Regions from separate parts of the Burkholderia metallica genome, predicted to be linked through region 2. Evidence: riboswitches for the same ligand, from Rfam matches in the RefSeq annotation. Region 2 holds a riboswitch; the other holds the start of a gene.
The links. Region 2 has a riboswitch for cobalamin ahead of WJ16_RS26715 (TonB-dependent receptor domain-containing protein). Riboswitches for the same ligand answer to the same signal wherever they lie in the genome.

Region 1: another riboswitch for cobalamin. It lies ahead of cobG (precorrin-3B synthase); the one in region 2 lies ahead of WJ16_RS26715 (TonB-dependent receptor domain-containing protein).

The regions. Positions count from the first base shown of each region.
Region 1 covers NZ_CP013401.1:1,881,939-1,886,237, reverse strand. Annotated here, with positions in the region: gene WJ16_RS08415 (cobalt-precorrin-5B (C(1))-methyltransferase) at 1-722, opposite strand, end outside; gene WJ16_RS08410 (bifunctional cobalt-precorrin-7 (C(5))-methyltransferase/cobalt-precorrin-6B (C(15))-methyltransferase) at 722-1,984, opposite strand; gene WJ16_RS08405 (hypothetical protein) at 2,108-2,407, opposite strand; cobalamin riboswitch at 2,549-2,737, shown strand; gene cobG (precorrin-3B synthase) at 2,806-4,209, shown strand; gene WJ16_RS08395 (precorrin-8X methylmutase) at 4,202-4,299, shown strand, end outside.
Region 2 covers NZ_CP013403.1:1,579,633-1,583,931, reverse strand. Annotated here, with positions in the region: gene WJ16_RS26715 (TonB-dependent receptor domain-containing protein) at 133-2,061, opposite strand; cobalamin riboswitch at 2,413-2,605, opposite strand; gene WJ16_RS26710 (helix-turn-helix domain-containing protein) at 2,695-3,753, opposite strand; gene WJ16_RS26705 (hypothetical protein) at 3,921-4,265, shown strand; gene WJ16_RS26700 (Dabb family protein) at 4,255-4,299, shown strand, end outside.

The DNA.
Region 1 (4,299 bases), on a different replicon from region 2:
GCGAAATCGCCCATCTCGATCAGCGCCATGTCCGGCAGGCGGTAGTGCGCGCGCATCGCGTCCTCGCTTGCGTTGCCCGTGCACGCGGCGATGTGCGCGATGCCGTTCGCCCGCGCGACGTCGATGCCCTGATGGATCGACGCGATATAGGCCGAGCACGAGAACGGCCGCACGATGCCGGTCGTGCCGAGAATCGACAGCCCACCGACGATGCCGAGGCGCGGGTTCATCGTCTTCAGCGCGAGCGCTTCGCCGCCTTCGACGCCGATCGTCACGTCGAAGCCGCCCGCATAGCCGTGCTCGGCCGCCAGCGCCTGCAGGTGCGTCGTCATCATCTGGCGCGGCACCGGGTTGATCGCCGGTTCGCCGACCGGCAGCGTCAGCCCCGCGCGCGTGACCGTGCCGACACCCGGCCCCGCGTGAAACCGCACGCCGGGCGCCGCCGCGAGTGCGACGCGCGCGAAGATCAGCGCGCCGTGCGTGACGTCCGGATCGTCGCCGGCGTCCTTGAGCGTGCCGGCTTCCGCGCCGTCGGGCGTGGTGCGGCAGAATTCGAGCCGCATCATCACGTGCTGCCCCTTCGGCAGCACGATCTCGACCGCGTCGTCCGCGCGGCCCGCCAGCAGCAGCCGTGCGGCGGCGAGCGACGTCGCGGTCGCGCAACTGCCGGTCGTGTAGCCGAAGCGTAGCGGCGCAGGCTGTTCGGGGGTTTCGTCGCGCATCATGCGTCCGTCGGGTTCGTCGTGGCCGACGAGGCGGTGGTGGCGGCCGGGTCGGCGGCTTCGGGCTTGCGCACGTCGTACAGCGTCACCGGCAACGGTTGCCGCCACGTATCGAAGCGGCCGAGCGGCTCGGCGTGCGCGAGCGACACGCGCGTGAGCGTGCCGCCGTGCGCATCGCGCCATGCGGCGAGCGCGATCTCGCCTTGCAGCGTGACCGCGTTCGCGACCAGCCGGCCGCCGGGTTTCAGCGACGCCCAGCAGGTGTCGAGCACGCCGGGTGCGGTCGCTCCGCCGCCGATGAAGACCGCATCGGGCGCGGCGAGCCCCGCGAGCGCATCGGGCGCGCGGCCGGCGACGAGTTGCAGGCCCGGCACGCCGAGCGCGTCGCGGTTGTGCTCGATGAAGCGCTGGCGCTCCGCGTGCGCTTCGATCGCGATCGCCTGGCACGACGGATGCGCGCGCATCCATTCGATGCCGATCGAGCCGCTGCCGGCGCCGACGTCCCACAGCAGTTCGCCGGGCGCGGGCGCGAGGCGGCCGAGCGTCATCGCACGCAGGTCGCGTTTGGTGAGCTGGCCGTCGTGACGGTACGCATCGTCGGGCAGGCCGGGCGTGAGCGCGCGGCGCGGTGCGTCGGGGCCGGCCCGGCAGTCGAGCGCGACGAGATTGAGCGCCGCCGTCTCGTCGATGCGCCAGTCCTGCGCGAGACCGTCGAGACGCCGCTCGAGCGGGCCGCCCAGGTGTTCGAATACGCTGATGCGCGTCGGCCCGAAGCCGCGTGCGACGAGTTCGGCCGCGACGGCGGCCGGCGTGCGGCCGTCGGCGCTCAGCACGAACAGGCGTCGGCCGGGCAGCAGGTGACGCGCGAGCGTCGCCAGCGGGCGGCCGACGAGCGAGACCGCGCCGACGTCCTGCAGCGCCCAGCCGAGACGCGCGGCCGCGAGCGACAGCGACGACGGCGCGGGCAGCACGCGCCATTCGTCGGGGGCCAGTGTGCGCGCGAGCGTGGCGCCGACGCCGAACAGCATCGGGTCGCCGCTCGCGAGCACGCACACGGGCGCCGCGCGCCGCGCGAGCACGCCGGCGAGGTCGAACGGCGACGGCCACGTTTCGCGTGCGGCCGGCAGCCGCGCGGGCAGCATGTCGAGATGCCGCTTCGCGCCGACGACGAGCGTCGCGTCGAGCAGCGCGCGGCGCGCGCTGCGGCCGAGCCCCGCGTAACCGTCGTCGCCGATGCCCACTATCGTCAGCCACGCCGTCATGCACCCTTCCCCATCGTTCGATTTCATCCAGTTTGTTGCGATGCGCGGCGATCGTGCCGCCGCGCGTTGATCCGTCGATTGCCGTCGGCGCGGCCCGTCCGGACGCGGAGCGTGGCAGCGAGGTCAGCCGAGCGGTATGCCCACGATATGAGTCAGCAAGATCGAATACACGCCGACGACCGATGCGACCAGCAGCCAGCCGAGCAGCAGCCATGCCAGCGGTTGTCCGCCGCCTCGCCTGAACAGCCAGGTTCCGCCCGCCACGATCGGCACGCCGAGGCTGGCAAGCGCGACATGCGTGGGCCACGCTGCGGACGGCGCAAACGGGATCAGCAGGCTTTCGAGCACCTCCGATGCAGCGATGCCCGACATGGCCAAAGCGATCCCCATGCCAAACAGCTCCGTCCTGCCGAGTTTCATCATCGCGGATATCGGCTCGCGCCGAGCGTACGTCGAGCCGACAATCGTACCATTCGCGCGACCGCGCGCAGCGCGCCACAGCCATGCTGCGACACGGTTGCAGCGCAATCGCCGATGTCGGAGCGGTGCCGAAATCGGGTATCCTACGGCCGTTCGTTCGCCGGTGCCCTTCGGGGCCGAAGAGGGAACACAGGGCGCGCCGCGCGCCGCTGTGGCTGCCCCCGCAACTGTAGACAGCGAGCCGATCCCCCTCACGCCACTGGTTCGACCGGGAAGGCCGGGAGCCGGCGCCGACCTGTCAGCCAGGAGACCTGCCGGCCAGAAAGTGCGTGCGTGCCAGTCGGCGTCGGGCGGGGTGTACCGGTGCGTTGGCCGCGGCGCGACACTGCCCCGGTATCCCGTTGAGTTCCGCCCCCGTTTCGATTCCTGCGTCGCCCGCCGCACGCCCGTCGGCCTGCCCGGGGCTCGTGCGCGTGGTCGCGGCCGCCGACGGCGGGCTGTGCCGGATCAAGCTGCCGGGCGGCCGGCTCGATGTACGCCAGGCGCGCGCGATCGCCGCCGCCGCGCGCGCATTCGGCTCCGGCGCGATCGACGCGACCAATCGCGCGAATCTCCAGTTGCGCGGTATCCGCGACGGCGCGGCCGACGCGCTCGCGCGCGCGCTCGTCGACGCAGGGCTCGGCCCGCGCATCGACGCCACCGGGCATCCAGCGGCCGATGCGGCCGCCGTCGCCCTGAGCGACGACGTCCGCAACGTGATGCTCAGCCCGCTCGCCGGCCACGATCCCGCCGCGCTCGTCGACAGCCGTGCGCTCGCCGCGCCGCTGTTCGACATGCTGGCGCGCGAGCCGCGCCGCGGCGAGCTGTCGCCGAAATTCTCGATCCAGCTCGACGGCGGCGAATCGGTCGCGGCGCTCGATCATCCGCACGACATCTGGCTGGCCGCGTGGCGTCGCGGCGACGGCGCGGTGCGCGTCGCGGCGGGGCTCGCCGGCTGCCCGCCGGTCGCGCGCGACGATCGACCCGCGTCGGTCGATGTCGCGCCCGATCAAGTCGTCGCGCTCGCGCGCGCGTGGCTGCTCGCGTTCGTCGATCTCGCGCCGGCGGACGTCACGCGCATGCGCGCGCTGCTCGCCACCCGCGGCGAGCGCGCGTTGTTCGAACGCGCGCAGCACCATCTGCCCTTCCCGCTCGCGGCCGATCCGGCGCTCGCCGGCTGGCGTCGCGCCCGCACCGACCCGGCGCTGCGTTTCGGCGCGCATCCTTCGCGCGATGCGGTGCGCTGCAACGTCGGCGCGCAATTCGTGCTCGGCCGGCTCGACGCAACGCAACTGGAACGGCTGGCCGCGCTGGCCGAAACCGACGGCGACGGCACGCTGTCGATGACGCCGTGGCAAGGCGTGTTTCTGCACGGCGTGCCGAACGAACGCGCTTCGGCCACGCTCGATGCGCTCGCGTCGCTCGGCCTCGTCTGCGTGCCGTCGGACCCGCTCGCGTCGCTCGTCGCGTGCGCCGGCAGCGCAGGCTGCGCGAAGGCGCGCGCCGACACGAAACACGATGCGCTCGCGCTCGCCGCGCGCCTCGGCCATGCGGCCGACGTCCACCTGAGCGGCTGCGAGCGCCACTGTGCGCTGCCGCATCCCGCGACGCACACGCTCGTCGCGATCGCGCCCGCGCACTACGACCTTTACCGGCGCGACGCGGCCGCGGGCCTCGGCGCCCCGCTCGCGCGCCATCTGACGATAGACCAGGCCGCGGCCCGACTGACGGGCGCACGGCACAGCCAGGACACCACCGATGCTTGACTACATTCGCGACGGGCAGGAAATCTACCGCCGGTCGTTCGCGACGATCCGCGCCGAGGCCGACCTGTCACGGGTTCCGCCCGACCTCGA
Region 2 (4,299 bases):
GCGGCCGAAGGCCGGCCGCCCGGGGCATCGCGGGTCCGTCGGCGGGGCTGGACCGGAATCGCCTGTGTCAAGCATCCGGCGACGACGGAAGACCTTGCCGCACACGGCACCAAAGGCCCCGCCATCGACGCGTCAGAACGTGTAGCTCACCTTACCGAACGCCGTGCGCCCCAGCGTGTTGTACCCGTACGCGGTCATGTACTGCCGGTCGAACAGATTCGACACGGTCGCCGATACCGTCAGGTGCGAATTGATCCGGTACGACGCACGCAGCCCCACCGTCAGATACGAAGGCAGATAGGTCGAGTTCGCCGGATCGTCGAACGTCGTGCCGCCATACAGCAGCGACGCGCCCGTGCTCAACGCATGCAGGTGCAGCTCGTCCCACGTGTGGTCGATGTTGATGCTGACCGTCTGGCGCGGCCGCCGGTTGAGCCACGAGTCGTTCGTCTCGTCCTGCGGATTCAGGAGCCCGACCGCGACGCTCACCGGCGTCGAGCGGCCGATCGTCCCCTTGTACGACAGGTCGATCCCGCGAATATGCGCGCGGCCGATGTTCATCGGCGAGAACGTCGCCGGGTTGTACGCGATCAGGTTCGTGACGCGCGTGTCGTAGATCGCCGCCGTGAACGTGCCGTACGACGTGTTCGCATCGACCGCGGCCTCGACCGACGTGTTGCGCTCCGGGCTGAGATTCGGATTGCCGTAGCCGGGGTAGTACAGGTCGTTGAACGTCGGCAGCTTGAACGCATTGCCGTACGACACGCGCGCCGTATACACCGGCGTGATCGCCCACGACAGCGCCGCGTTGCCCGTATTCACCGACTGCCCGGCGATGATTTCATGACGTCCCGCGACGAACATCGTCACGTTGCCGAGCGTCGCCGACTGATGCAGCGAGAATGCGGAGTCGTTGCGCGTCGGCACGCCGTTCGGAATGTCGACCGGCAGGAACGCCTGCTCGCGCGTGAAGTCGTACGCGAGCTTGGTTTCGCCCGACAGCGGCAGCCCGAACAGATGGAACCCGCGCTCCTGATGCGTCAGCGACGTCGACGTGCTGATGCGCTGCGAATCGATCTGGTCGGTCGGGATGGTCGGGGCGCTCGCGTAGAGGAACCCGCGATCGTTCGCATAGCCGAAGGACTGGTCGAACTGCGTGTCCGGCGTGATGTCGAGATGGAATGCGATCCCGGTCGTCAGCTGATGATCGAGCTGGCGGTTCGCGTAGCCGCTGTTGTCGTACGACAGATCGGACCGGTGATACAGCGCGAACGTCGAGATCGACCAGTTGTCGCGCGCGTAGCCGAGGCGTGCATCGAGGTCCTGCGCGTGATACGGGTTGCGGCCGGCCTCGTGCCCGTATGCGAAGGGCCGCGTCGCGTCGATGCCGGCCGTGTTGTACGTGTGCAGGCCGAGCGAGTAGGTGAGCCCGCCGAGCGCGGCGAGCGGCCCGGTCGACGGCACGGTGCCCGACGTGCGCAGCTGCGTGTCGAACGTCTTGTTCGACCCGCCGCCGAACGACACGGTGGTCTGGTTCGGCTGGTTGGCGGCACGGCGCGTGAAGAGCTGCACGACGCCGCCCATCGCATTGGCGCCGAACGACGCGGCGGCCGGCCCCGAAATCACTTCCACCCGTTCGAACGCTTCGGTCGGCAGGTCCGACCACGGCGCGATGCCGGTGGTCGGCGAACCGATCCGGATGCCGTCGATGAACACCGCGACCTGGCTTGCCGACGAGCCGCGAATGCTGACCGATGCGTTCGAGCCGGGGCCGCCGTTCTGCGAGACGGTCACGCCCGGCAGCGTCGCGAGCGCCTGCGTGATGCTCGGGTCGCTCGGCGCCAGCCGGTCGAGGTCGGTACGCGTGAGCACGTGGGTCGTCGCATAGCGCTGGTCGAACGACTCGGGCAGCCGCCGCGTGTCGGTCACGTTGACGGTCGGCAGGTCGGCATTGTTGGCGGCCGGGGCCGGCTGCGAAACCGCGGTGTCGCCGGCGGCGTGCGCGAGCGGCGACAGGAGTGCGGTCGCGGCGGACGTGGCAAGGAGGTGTCGAATCTTCATGAGGCTGTCGTCGTGGTCGGGCTGCGCATGCGCCGATCGAAAGCGGGCAGCGGGCAGCACCGGTTTTGTTATCGGTGAGCGGGCTATCGCGCGACCGGCCGGTGCCGGCCGCCGTCGCGGGCGTTGCGGGTGCAGGGGCGGCGCACGCCGGCGGGCGCGAGCGAAAGGGAACGGCGCGCGCGAGCAGGCGGGCCGTGCATGCCGGCAGCGTGCCGGCGCGGCGCTTCCGGTGCGAAAGCGAATGCGGTAACGGTGGACATCGGGCGGATCCGGAGGTCGGGCCGTCCATGCAACGGGCAACCGCGCATGGCGGTGCCTGGCGCATCGGGACACCCCGCCCGGTGCGGCTGCTTGGACCTCGGGTCGATGGCAGGTCTCCTGGCTCGCGGGTCGTGATTCGCGCCGGCCTTCCCGGTTTCCCAGTGGCATGCAGTGGCACGGATTCGCCGCTCACAGTTGCGGGGGCAGCCGCAGATTCGAGGTCCTGCCTCGCCTGCGTTCCCTTTTGATCCCATCCCTGGGAACCATCAGCGCGCAAGGGTAATGGCGTGCGCGCCGGCGCGTCAATTGTCCGGCGGCGCGGGGATGCGAAAAAACGTCATTGCCGGGCAAAAACGGTCGAAATCCTTTCCGTCATACGTCACCGTCGCGCGTCATGTCTGACGAAACGGGGCCGCTCGCCGCCTGGCGATCGCGCCTGAACCGGCTCGGCGCGACACCCGTCCACCGGACGAAGGCGCGGCGGAACGCTTCCTCGCCGCCGAAACCGAGCTGCGCGGCGATGCGCGCGACCGGCCAGTCCGACTCGCGCAACCGGCGCTGCGCGGCCTCGGCGAGACACTGCTCGCGCAGCGCGTGATAACCGCTTCCTTCGGCCGCGAGGCGCCGCCGCAGCGTCGCTTCGCTGGTGCCGAGCCACGCGGCGAGTGCGGCGAGCGCCGGCAACGCCTGTTCGTGCGCGAGCGCCGCATCGAGAAAACCGCGTACCTGCTGCGTCCACGACACGACCGCCGGCGCCGCATCGATCAGGCGAAACGGAAAATCGACGAGAAACGCGTCGAGTTCGGCCGGCTGCCGGATCACGCGGCATGCGAGCCGGGCCGCGTCGAACGCGAAGCCGTAGGTTGTGCGGCCGACCTCGACCGGGGCGTTGAACAGCCCGAGCAGCGGCATCGCGTCGTCGCGGTGCGGATGGCCGAGCCACACGTCGGCCGGCCGCAGCGGCTGCCCGATCAGCCAGCCGAACAACTGCAGATAGCAGAACAGGCCCGTCAGGTCGACGAGGCACGCGGCCGGGCTGCGCGTGCGGCGCAGCGAATCCATCCGGAACGTCGCGCGGCCGTCGCGAACGGCGAGCGACAGCGCACCGGCGCGCGGCGTCAGCATCTCGCAGAAGTCGCGCGCACAGCGGATCGCGTCGGCAAGCGTCGCGCAACTCAGCAGGCAGCCGCACATCAGGTCGACTTCGCGCTTGCGCATCGGCGGATGGCCGTCGCCGCGCGCGACCTGCGCCTCCAGCCGTTCGATCGCTTCGCGGTACAGCGCGACGAAATCGCCAGGCGTCGCCGTCGGTGGCGACGGCGACGCATCGCGGTCGGCCGGCGGCGCGCCGCTGCGCGAGAGTTCGCTCAGCAGCCGCGCGCCGAGGCCCGGCAGGATGCGACCGCGGGCCGGCATGGCGCGCTGTTTCATGAGTTTCCCGTTCTGAGCGTCGTGACAGGGGCGGGTGAGCGGGCCGGTAGGGGCTCGCAAACCGTCGCCACGCAAGAATGCTATCCACGCCGGCCGCCCGCGGCCTCGCCGGAACGGCGTAGGCCGGCCCCGCATCCCAGTCACGAACGACCCCGGACGACACGCGAATGATCCAGATCGTAGACGAAATCACGCTCGCGCCCGAGCGCATTCCCGACGTGCTTGCACTGCTGCGCGACCGATATCTGCCGGGCCATGCGGCGCGCGGGCTGACGGCGGCTGGCCGCTGGGTATCGCCGCCCGTCGCGGTGCCGGGGCAGCCGAGCACGCTGTGGCTGACCTGGCACGTGGCCGATGCGCCGGCCTACTACCGGATGCGCGCGCTGACGGATGCCGGCGTGGCCGGCTTCTGGATGGCCGTCGACGCGCTGTGCGACGTGCGCCGCCGCCATGTGATGACGGACGCCGACGCGCCGCTGCACGCACTGACGGAGGTCGACGATGCGGCATGACACGGCGCGGGTATTCGTGTCGGCGGAGGGCAAC